2 regions of the Staphylococcus warneri genome follow, and region 1 is predicted to be linked to the other one. Evidence: riboswitches for the same ligand, from Rfam matches in the RefSeq annotation. Region 1 holds a riboswitch; the other holds the start of a gene.
The links. A riboswitch is a leader RNA that binds a small molecule or an ion and turns the genes downstream of it on or off. The one in region 1 is predicted to bind S-adenosylmethionine.
Positions count from the first base shown of each region.

Region 2: linked by a shared signal. The riboswitch ahead of EL082_RS09260 (methionine ABC transporter ATP-binding protein) and the one ahead of EL082_RS02695 (Na+/H+ antiporter NhaC family protein) in region 1 are both predicted to bind S-adenosylmethionine.

Region 1 covers NZ_LR134269.1:586,707-592,365, reverse strand. Annotated here, with positions in the region: gene EL082_RS02705 (MurR/RpiR family transcriptional regulator) at 1-290, shown strand, start outside; gene EL082_RS02700 (SRPBCC family protein) at 376-888, opposite strand; gene EL082_RS02695 (Na+/H+ antiporter NhaC family protein) at 1,091-2,386, opposite strand; SAM riboswitch class I at 2,463-2,560, opposite strand; gene EL082_RS02690 (hypothetical protein) at 2,614-3,186, opposite strand; gene EL082_RS02685 (SDR family oxidoreductase) at 3,435-4,316, opposite strand; gene EL082_RS02680 (amidohydrolase) at 4,407-5,528, opposite strand.
Region 2 covers NZ_LR134269.1:1,899,147-1,904,805, forward strand. Annotated here, with positions in the region: gene EL082_RS09250 (MetQ/NlpA family ABC transporter substrate-binding protein) at 1-421, opposite strand, end outside; gene EL082_RS09255 (methionine ABC transporter permease) at 440-1,135, opposite strand; gene EL082_RS09260 (methionine ABC transporter ATP-binding protein) at 1,128-2,153, opposite strand; SAM riboswitch class I at 2,244-2,346, opposite strand; gene EL082_RS09265 (thioredoxin family protein) at 2,404-2,700, opposite strand; gene EL082_RS09270 (toprim domain-containing protein) at 2,693-3,079, opposite strand; gene gcvH (glycine cleavage system protein GcvH) at 3,389-3,769, opposite strand; gene EL082_RS09280 (arsenate reductase family protein) at 3,945-4,298, opposite strand; gene EL082_RS09285 (thioredoxin family protein) at 4,439-4,762, shown strand; gene EL082_RS09290 (nitroreductase family protein) at 4,874-5,413, opposite strand; gene aroD (type I 3-dehydroquinate dehydratase) at 5,491-5,659, opposite strand, start outside.

The sequences.
Region 1 (5,659 bases):
ACAAAACAGTATCGCAAGACCTTTTCTTTATCATTTCACTATCTGGAGAAACATATCAATTAAAAGAAGTGACTCAGTTATTACAATTGAGACAAAAATATTTTATCTCTGTCACAACGATGAAAGATAATTCGTTAGCCCAACAAGCAAATTATAATGTTTATGTATCTAGTAATACATTTTATTTAAATGATGGCACTGACTATTCAAGTTTCATTAGTTATCATATTTTCTTTGAAACGCTGCTCAGAAAATATAATGAACGCAAAGAGAAAGGCGACCTCAATTGATGCATTAGCCTATAAAGATAAAAAGCCAGTAAATGAGCTTTCTTAAGTTCATTTACTGGCTTATATAACTTATGTTTAAAACGAATTAGTTATTTTTTTGTTCTTCAATTTCTTCTAACACTGCATTCATTTTATCAAACATAAGTTCAAATCCATGTGCAGTGGAATCATGATATTCTTTCTTTTTCTGTTTGTATTCAAGGTTGGTTAATCTTCTTTCGCGTTCCATATATGATTGATAATAGAAGAACATTTGTGTGCCACCTGATTCACGTTCAAAGAATTCTACTTCTATAATATCCTCATCGTTACTTAAGCCTGGCATACCTATTGTCATTTTAATAAATTCATCCATGACTAATTCTTCGTATGTACCTTCGATAATATTTTGTTTGCCATTTCTACTATCAACGATACGATACTTACCACCTTCTTGGACATCTGCTTCAAATGATTTATTCGTACGTTTCGACGTCATAAACCATTGTTTAAGAATATCTTCTTTCGTCCAAGCTTCATAAATTGTTTCTGGTGAATATTTTAATAAACGTTCAATATCAATTTCTACATATTCATTTTCCACATTATACTTTGCCACTTTCAGTCACCTACTTTCACTCTTAATACTATTTTAACGTATTTGTTCAAACTTCCAAACATTTATACATTAAAAAAGATTGCGCTTCTACACATTTAGTCTAGTTTACCATTAAAACGCTGACTTAAAACATTTTCAATATTTATAATTCTATTTATCAACTAAAAAACCGAGACTAAAAAGTCTCAGTTTTTAATCATATTTATGCTTTATTTTTTAATTTCGGATACCCAATTAAAATAGCAATCAGCCCACATACTCCAAGCATGATTGGATAAATACTATAAGGTACAAGTAAGAATGGTGAGATACCAGCCACTCCTGCAGCTGAAATAACTTGAGGACTATATGGTAATAAGCCTTGGAAACATCCACCAAATATATCTAAAATACTAGCTGATTTACGTGGATCAACATCATATTCATCTGCTATATTTTTAGCTAATGGTCCTGACATAATGATTGAAATAGTATTATTAGCTGTTGCAATATCTGCTACACTAACTAAACTGGCAATACCTATTTCAGCCCCACGTTTAGATTTCACGCGCCCTCTAACTACATTTAACAACCAATCTATACCGCCATTATGTTGAATAAGTCCTACTAAACCACCAATTAATAGGGCAATCATCGCAATATCTTCCATACCTATAATCCCTTTAGATACAGCACTTAGTAATCCTTTCCAACCAAATGAGCCATCAATAAGACCAATGATTCCAGATAAAACTGTTCCACCAATAAGAACGATAATCACATTGACACCAACTAGCGCTAGAATCAACACCAATAGATATGGAATGACTTTAACTAATTGGAAATCATAACTTTTAGAATGATCCATGGAAATACCATTTGTTAGGAAAAATAGTACAACTATAGTTAATATCGCACCTGGTAAAACAATTCTAAAGTTTACTTTAAATTTATCTTTCATCTTCGTATGTTGTGTACGTACAGCCGCTATCGTAGTATCAGAAATCATAGAAAGATTATCTCCAAACATAGCGCCACCAACTACTGTAGCCATAGCTAATGCTGCAGAGACATCTGTTGCTTGCGCAAAGCCAAATCCTACTGGTGCAATAGCTGCTACTGTGCCTACTGATGTTCCCATTGAAATAGAAACAAACATACAAATGATAAATAAACCTACTATAATTAAATTTTCAGGGATGAGAGACAATCCCAAATTTACAGTAGAAGTCACGCCACCCATTTTCTCTGTAGTCGTAGAAAATGCGCCTGCTAAAATAAAGATAAGCATCATTAAAATAATATTTGAATGACCTGCACCTTTAGTAAACACTTCAACTTTAGTGGCAAATTTTTCTTTGCGATTCATCAACAAAGCAACGATTACTGTAATCGTTATCGCAACATTTAACGGCATCGTCGTGAAATCACCCGAGATGATACCTACACCTAAAAATAACAACATAAATAATAATAACGGAAATAACGCCCAAGCATTACCCTTTTTAGTTTCTTTCATCATTAGACCTACTTCCTTACAAAAAATACCTCTTTTCCTTATGATAAAGAAAAGAGGTCCATCTACAACGATTATCCCCTTATCTTCAAACCTAGACAGGTTACTGGAATTGGCACATGATTCAATGTTGCCGAAGCTTCATAGGGCCAGTCCCTCCACTTCTCTTGATAAGTGATTCATATTTAACGTTTACGTTACAAGATAATTCCTATGACGTCAATCATAAATTATAACTTCGTCGTAAAATATTTTTCATAAATAATTAATGCAACAGCAACTACGAATAACATTGCAATAGCTATACCAAAGACGATCCACCATTTTAAATAAAGTGATACAATCATTAAAATAATAGAAATGATCGTCATACTAATCATCAGTATTTTAAATTGTCGTTCACGTTGTTGAGAGATCACTTTATAATCTCGATGATTTTTCCTTTGTGTATCATCATCAATTTGTAATTTAGTTTCTATATAAAAAACAAACGCCATAGTTACCATTAGGATTAAGAAACCAATCCATACATGGGATTGTGATATTAGCACTATTCCGGCATAACCTAAATACAAACACCCCGCAATAATACCTAATAACCGGTCGATTGTTTGATTAATCCATATGATATTATTTTTAATATTTTTATTAACAAAATACAGATTTTTTAATGCATTGGTTAAAGCAAATAAAAGTATTAAAATGATTAAAAACCATTGATTTTTAGTAAATAACGAAAATATAACTATAGCGATTATACCTATTATGAACGGAGCAACCCTTATAAACCTATCTTTCACCATGTCATAACCTCCTTTAGATATAAGATTTAATTTGCATGTCCTCGTATAAAATGCCAATCCCTTAAATATATAGGGTATTTTTTAATTAAATTTCATTCTTCAAAAAGGTTAATAATTTTATATTTTTATTTTACATTAAACATATTTTTATTCCAAATTCATAATAAAATTGGATATAGTTATCATATAATTTGTCACAAAAAAATAGTCGATAAAGTATTAACACTTTATCGACCAACTTATATTCATTAGTTAATTTGAATACCGCCTGTCACACCGAAGACTTGTCCAGTTGTATAACTTGATTCTTCAGATGCTAATAGGACATATGTTCCTGATAATTCAACAGGTTGTCCTGCACGGCCAAGTGGTGTTTCCTTACCAAATTCAGGAATATTTCGTTGTGGTTGTCCACCAGTAATTTGTAATGGTGACCAAAATGGTCCTGGGGCTACACAATTGACACGAATACCTTTTGCGCCAAGTTCTTCTGATAAACTTTTTGTTAATGAGATAATTGCAGCTTTCGAAGCGGCATAATCATGTAAAATAGGACTTGGATTATATCCTTGAACAGATGATGTTGTTGTAATTGATGCACCTGGTTGTAAATATTCTAACGCTTTTTGTACTGTCCAAAATATAGGATATACATTGGTTTCAAATGTCTCTTTAAATGATTGTGTATCAAACCCTTGTATATCGTCATGGTATTGTTGATGTCCAGCTACTAATGTCACATTATCCAGCCCACCAAGTTGTTGATGTGCTTCTTCGACCATGTCATAGTTAAATTGTTCATCACGTATATCACCAGGCAGTAACACTGCTTTTTGTCCCGCTTCTTCAATCACTTGTTTAACTTCTTGTGCGTCTTTGTCTTCACTTGGAAGATAATTAATAGCAACATCTGCGCCTTCTTTAGCATAAGCAATAGCTGCTGCGCGTCCAATGGCAGAATCGCCACCAGTGACTAACATTTTATATCCTTTTAATCGACCGTGTCCGACGTATGATGTCTCACCGCAATCTGGTTCAGGTTTTAATTGGCTTTGCAAGCCTGGAAGTGGCTGCTCTTGTTGTTCATAGTCTGTTGATTTGAATTTATTTCTAGGATCTTGTGCTGACATTTCAAATTCATCTCCTCAATTTGTATATGTTCTCATATACCCAAGGTTATCCAGATGTTAATCATACTATCTTTATACAATTTATGGAGACTATTGATTCAGAAGACGTTTAGTGAGTGTCACAAAATATGTCGGCACTTTTTCTAAAATACGTTCATCAGGATCAAATAAAGGATGATGTAGATCATACTCACTATTAGATCCTATGAATGCAAATACGCCGGGATACGTTTCTGTATAACCAGAAAAGTCTTCACCAATTGTTAATGGTAAATCCATAATTGATACATGATAACCAACATCTTCTGCTACTTCTATCGCTATATCAGTTAATTCATCATCATTAATCACTGTTCCAGGAAGTCGTGTATATCGGCAATCAACTTGTAAATTAAATGTTTGTGCTAAACCATCAGCAATTTCATTCATTCGTTGTTCGATATACGCTCTATGCTCAGGTTTAAATGAACGGACAGTACCTTGTACATAGGCTTGATCCGCAATGACATTCCATGTATTTCCACATGAAATTTCACCAATTGTAACAACGGCATTATCAAATGCAGATAAATTTCTACTAACAATCGTTTGTAAACTATTAATCAGTTGACCTAAAGCCACCGTTGGGTCATTACCTTGTTCTGGTTTAGCAGCATGCGCGCCTTTTCCTTTAATATCAAATTCGAAACGGTCTACTGCAGATGTAATAGGACCTTTTTTAATTGCAAAGTCACCAATGTCCATCGTTGGATAATTATGGAAACCTAAAACTGCTTTTACACCGTCTAATACACCTGTAGCTACTACTTTTTTAGCTCCATGACCTAGCTCTTCTGCCGCTTGGAAAATGATTCTCACTCGACCATTTAGTTCATTCTCTTGGGCTTTCAATTGTGTTGCAACGCCTAATATACTTGCCATATGAATATCATGACCACATGCATGCATGACACCTTGATTGGTTGACGTAAATTCATGTTCGACTTGCTCATTGATAGGTAGCGCATCTATATCAGTTCTAATCGCAATCATTTGGTCCCCTTGTCCTATTTCTGCAACTAATCCTGTATCTAAAGGTAAATCTAAAATTTTTATCTCATGTGCTTCTAAAATACGTTTAAGTCGTTGTGTAGTTTCATATTCTTTCTCTGATATTTCAGGGAATTGGTGAAATGTTCGTCGCCAATTCACATAGTCTGTATAATCAGTCATTGTTATCTCCATCCCTTTCAACCTAAAAACTATTTTTCTATATATAGTAACATAATTGTCAAACTTTTCTAAAAATACACTGATCCTTTTACTATAAACAAAAAACCGTACCGACAATGTCGGCACGGTCA
Region 2 (5,659 bases), 1.1 Mb from region 1:
GGAAACGACCTTGTTCTGCAGGATTGTTAGAAACGTATACTGTTGCACCTTTAGGTAAATCTTTTAAGCTTTTATACTTTTTAGAGTAGACAGCCATTGGTTCTAATTCTACGTCACCAGCTGATTCAATTTTGTATCCTTTTTCTTTACTTTCAGTTTTTAAATAAGGTGTATGTTGGAAGAAGTTGGCATCTAATTCACCTTTATCTAATAATTTGTTAGGTGTTGTATAGTCGTTGATTGTTTGAATATCTAATTTATAACCTTTTTTCTCTAATAATGGTTTTGCTTTTTCTAAAATTTCTGCGTGAGGTGCAGGTGAAGCACCTACTTTAATTGTCTTGTCGTCATCCTTACCTCCACATGCTGCTAATGCTACAGTTAAAGATAATAATAATAAAATACCTAAAATTTTCTTCATTGATTTGTCCCCTTTTCTTTAGCGTTTATCAATTTTGTTTGTAACCCAGTCACCAATAAATTGGATGATGAATACAATGATTAAGATGAAAACTGTTGAAACTAAAATAACGTCTTTTTGATTTCGAGTGAAACCTGTTAAGTAAGCTAAGTTACCTAAACCACCAGCACCGATAACTCCGGCAATTGCTGTAGATCCCACTAATGCAATTGCTGTTACTGTTAAACCTGATACTAACGCCGGCATTGCTTCAGGTAGTAATACTTTTCTTACTACAGTCCAAGTATTAGCACCCATAGACCACGCTGCCTCAATTACCCCTTTATCTATCTCTTTGAAAGCAATTTCTACTAATCTAGCATAGAATGGCGCTGCACCTATGATTAATGCAGGTAGTGCACCTGTTGGACCACTTATTGTGCCTAAAACGACACTTGTAAATGGTATTAATAACAAGATTAAAATGATGAACGGTATCGCTCTAAATAGGTTCACGATAAATGAAACGATTGAATAAAATATTCTTGCCACTTTTGAATGACTCTTAGCCGATAAAAATAATAAAACACCTAAAATCAATCCAAATATAAAAGCAAATATTGTTGATACGACAGTCATATAAAGTGTTTCAACAATGGCTTGCCAAACTTCTGGCCATTGGACGTTCGGCATTGTAATCATTTCTTGGAGTATTTCTCCAACTGACTTACCCATGTCTTAACACCTCCACATTCACATGTTTCTCATTAAGATTAGATTTGAAATCTTCGAAATTTTCAGAACTTATAAAAGGTATATGGATAACTAAAAATCCTAATGTACCATTTCTTGTATTTTTAATGTCAGCTTCTAAAATATTAACGTCAATCTGATGCGTTTTTGTAATGTACGATACAATTGGTTGAGTCGTATTTTCACCGTTAAAATTCAATCTAACTATGTAAGCATTGTTATCTAATGGTTCTAACGCATCTAATGATTCCTCAAAATCCTCATTTAAATCATCTTTTACAAATCGTCTCGTTACTTCGTGTTGTGGATTTTCAAATACTTGGCTAACTTGACCTTGTTCTATCACGCGTCCGTTTTCCATAACTGCGACTTCATCACAAATTCGGCGAATCACTTGCATTTCATGTGTGATTAACACGATTGTTAAATTTTGTTGCTCACGTATTTTTAATAATAAGTCTAAAATTTCATCTGTAGTTTGAGGATCAAGTGCACTTGTAGCTTCATCACAAAGCAATACTGTCGGATCATTGGCTAATGCTCTGGCAATACCAACTCTTTGTTTCTGTCCACCAGACAACTCAGATGGATAAGCATTTTCTCGTCCCTTCAAGCCTACAAGTTCTATTAATTCATTTGCCTTACGTTTTGCTTCTCCTCTAGATAATCCTGCAATTTCTAGTGGGAATGTAATATTTTTAAGTACAGTTCTCGACCATAGTAAATTAAAATGTTGGAAAATCATACTTACTTTTTGGCGCTTCTTACGTAAATCTGACTTCGATAATTGACTTATGCTATCTCCATCAATAATAACTTCTCCAGAAGTGGGTGCTTCTAAATTATTAAACATTCTAATTAAGGTACTCTTACCTGCTCCAGAAAAACCAATCACCCCAAAAATGGAACCGGATTGAATGTTTAAATCAACGTGATCTACAGCGAGTACGTCTTTATTTTTCGTATGATATCGTTTCACGATTTGTTTTAACTCAATCACGTTAATGCCTCCTTGTTTATAACTAATACAAATTAAAAAATGCTTCCTCAAAACTTTAGACTGTTTGAGAAAGCATTTTAAAATATCTTTCTCTCATCTTCTAAAGTTTACCTTTATGTGAATTGGCACCATTTCTATATAAGACGGTTGCCGGGCTTCGTAGGGCACATCCCTCCACCTCTCTCGATAAGAGTGTTTGCATGATTTAATTTTATTTAATCCTACCATCACGGTAGAGATTCGTCAATAATTATTTTAAATTTTCTAACAAATAAGGAACAGACCTAAACGCATACAATCTTTTTACTTCTTTATCCTTATTCATTAACATTAATACTGGTACTGACATAATTTGATGTGTTTCACTAAACTTTGGATGAAAGTTCATATCAATTTTCTTAACCGGAAGTTTCAAAATTTCATTTGCAATATCCAACATTCTTTCAGACACTTTACATGTACCGCATGTAGGCGTATATCCGAAAATGAGATGTTTATCTTCACCAAAGTTTTCAGTCACATCGTCTATTTCGATTGATTTACTCATTCACTAAAACTAACCTTTCAGTTTTTAAATTAGGTATAAGGGATTTCTCTTTTTTGCAATTAAATCCATGTTTGGTAAGTACATGCGCTAAATAATTTTTAGGACAATTGGCCACTTCGCAAAATGTTTTATCTACAAAAATATGTTCAGACTCACTTAAATACCGTTTGAACCATTTTCTAATTCGATCCCCTTCGTCATCTGAATCAGCTAAGACGAAAACTTGTTTACCATAAAGTGATTCTATCATATCATCTATCTTATCTATACTCATAGTACCATGCGTACAAATAATACTTACTGGTTCTGCAATGACTTGCTGCACTCGTTTTTTATCAGATTTACCTTCAACAATGATTACTTTATTCACAATAGTCATAAGTATTCACCCTTTAAAAATCGAAAATTAGCTATCACTATTTAATTCCACGAAGATGCTATTTATAAAACATATACTACAAAAACTTAAAATGAATTAACCATTTCATTACACTGTTAATATCTTTTTTACAAATAGCATCAATGTCTTTTTAAATCTAAGTTCATCAGATTATATGTACGCATGCCTATAAAATTCTTCCTTCGGTTCGCCTCTGCTTTCGCAATGGCATAAGTGTTTCTAAAATCTAAAGATTTAAGAAACACTAAAAAAAAACTCCTTGATACGAGATCGAGGAGTTTGCAAATATTATTCGCCAATCATTTCTGAATATTGTTCTGCTGATAATAATTCGTCAATTTGGCTTTCGTCACTAATTTCTACTTTAACCATCCATGCTTTTTCGTATGGTGATTCGTTTACAAATTCAGGACTATCTTCTAATTCTTCATTAACTTCAACTACTTTACCAGTAATTGGTGCATATAATTCAGATACAGTTTTTACAGATTCAACACTACCGAAAGTGTCGCCTTCGTTTAATTCATCATCAGTTTCAGGTAATTCAACGAATACGATATCACCTAACTCGTTTTGAGCATATTCAGTAATACCAATTGTCGCTACATTTCCTTCAACTTTAACCCATTCATGTTCTTTAGAGTATTTAAATTCGTTTGGTACTGCCACGATAAATCCCCTCCTAATTTTAAGTACATTTTAATGATGCCATACCCACAATTATCAATCAACTATTATCTAAAAATTTTAAACCTTTAAATATTCGGATTTAAGATGTAAATTGGTATTTTTATGACTTTATTAAAATGAAAGTTCACTTTTTATATTTTGAAATGGTATCCAATTATAACCAAGTATTTTTATACTCTTCTTCTTTAAAACCTAATGTGATTTTATCACCTAATATAGCTAAAGGTCTTTTCACTAACATGCCATCTGAAGCAAGTAATTCAAAACGTTCTTCGTCTGATAAATCATCTAATTTATTTTTTAAATCTAATTCACGATATTTGGCACCGTGTGTATTAAATAATTTTTTAGTGTCTACACCAGTTTTATCAACAATTTCTTTAAATTCATTTTTCGTTGGTGTATGTTGAACAATATCAATTGGTTCATAACTCACACCGTATTCATCTAAAAATTTTGCTGCTTTTTTGCAAGTTGTACAATTTGCATATTGGTAAAATTTAATCATCGCTTTGCCTCCTTTATCTCTTAAATCCAATATATCATGTTATTTTAGAAAACGCTCTACTTTTTAAGCTTATTTTTTTATTTAAGTATTTTCATCCGTTATAATAAATTTACTAAATTTTTTCAAAGGAGCTTTTATAAATGGAAAGTATTAAAACAACTGAACAATTTAACGACACTGTCCAAAACGATCAACCTGTTATCGTCAAATTCGAAGCAGGTTGGTGCCCTGATTGTAAAGCAATGGATATGTGGATAGACCCTATCGTTGAAAAATATAAGGATTATGAATGGTATACTGTAAATCGTGATGAATTGGAAGATGTAACTGCTGAAAATGATGTTATGGGTATTCCTAGTATTTTAGTATTTAAAAATGGTGAAAAGTTAGCTCATTTACACTCAGCAAATGCTAAATCTCCTGAACAAGTAGAATCATTCTTAGACGAAACATTCAATAAATAATATACAAAAAATGGTCGAGACATTGATTAAGTATCATAGTACCAACTTATTGGTTTATGACTTAGTTAACGTCTCGACCTTATTTTATTATATTGCTCTACATCATCACTTTTAATACTCTGAAATTAGGTCTCTATTCTTACGTTTAGCTTTTGTCATTGGTTCTTCTAAATCAGTAAGATATAAGAATCCTGCTAATATTTCATCATCTTCAATATTTAATGCTTTACGGATTTTAGGTTCAAAAATATATGCAGGTGATTTCCAACAAGTACCAATACCTGCTTCATAAAGTAACAACATTAAATTTTGGGCAAATGCACCGAATGCAAAGTAATTTTCTCTATTTTGACGTTGTCTTGGATCTGCTTTCATAATCAACAACAACATGCCGCCTAGTTTTGTCACTTTATCATAATGATCAGCTCGCTTTTCCGGACTATCGGGGAAAGCAAAGCGTGTGATATCTTCACTCATGTTTCCTAATCTATCTTTAGCAACATGTACAACTCTCCACGGCTCTCTCATACCATGGTTAGGAGCATCGGTAGCCTTTTCTATAGCCTCATATAAAGCATTATCATCGATAGTCATATCGTGTTTAAACTTCTTGACGCTTCTTCTGTTTGATATTGCATCTTGTAGTTCCAATCATATCGCTCCTTCTTCGTTCATTGATAATCTTTATCAATTATAAAATATATTAAGGTAATGTTCAAATCGTCGACTTACTTATTATAGAAATCTATTTGTTTTTTCAATTCTTCTACATGAATTTGTCCTGGAGCATGCGGTTCATTTAAGCAACCATAAGATACAGTACCACCAAATACGCCCTGTGCCGTACGACTAACTAAGCCTATATCCGACATTGCTATACCAACAATGTGCTGATTT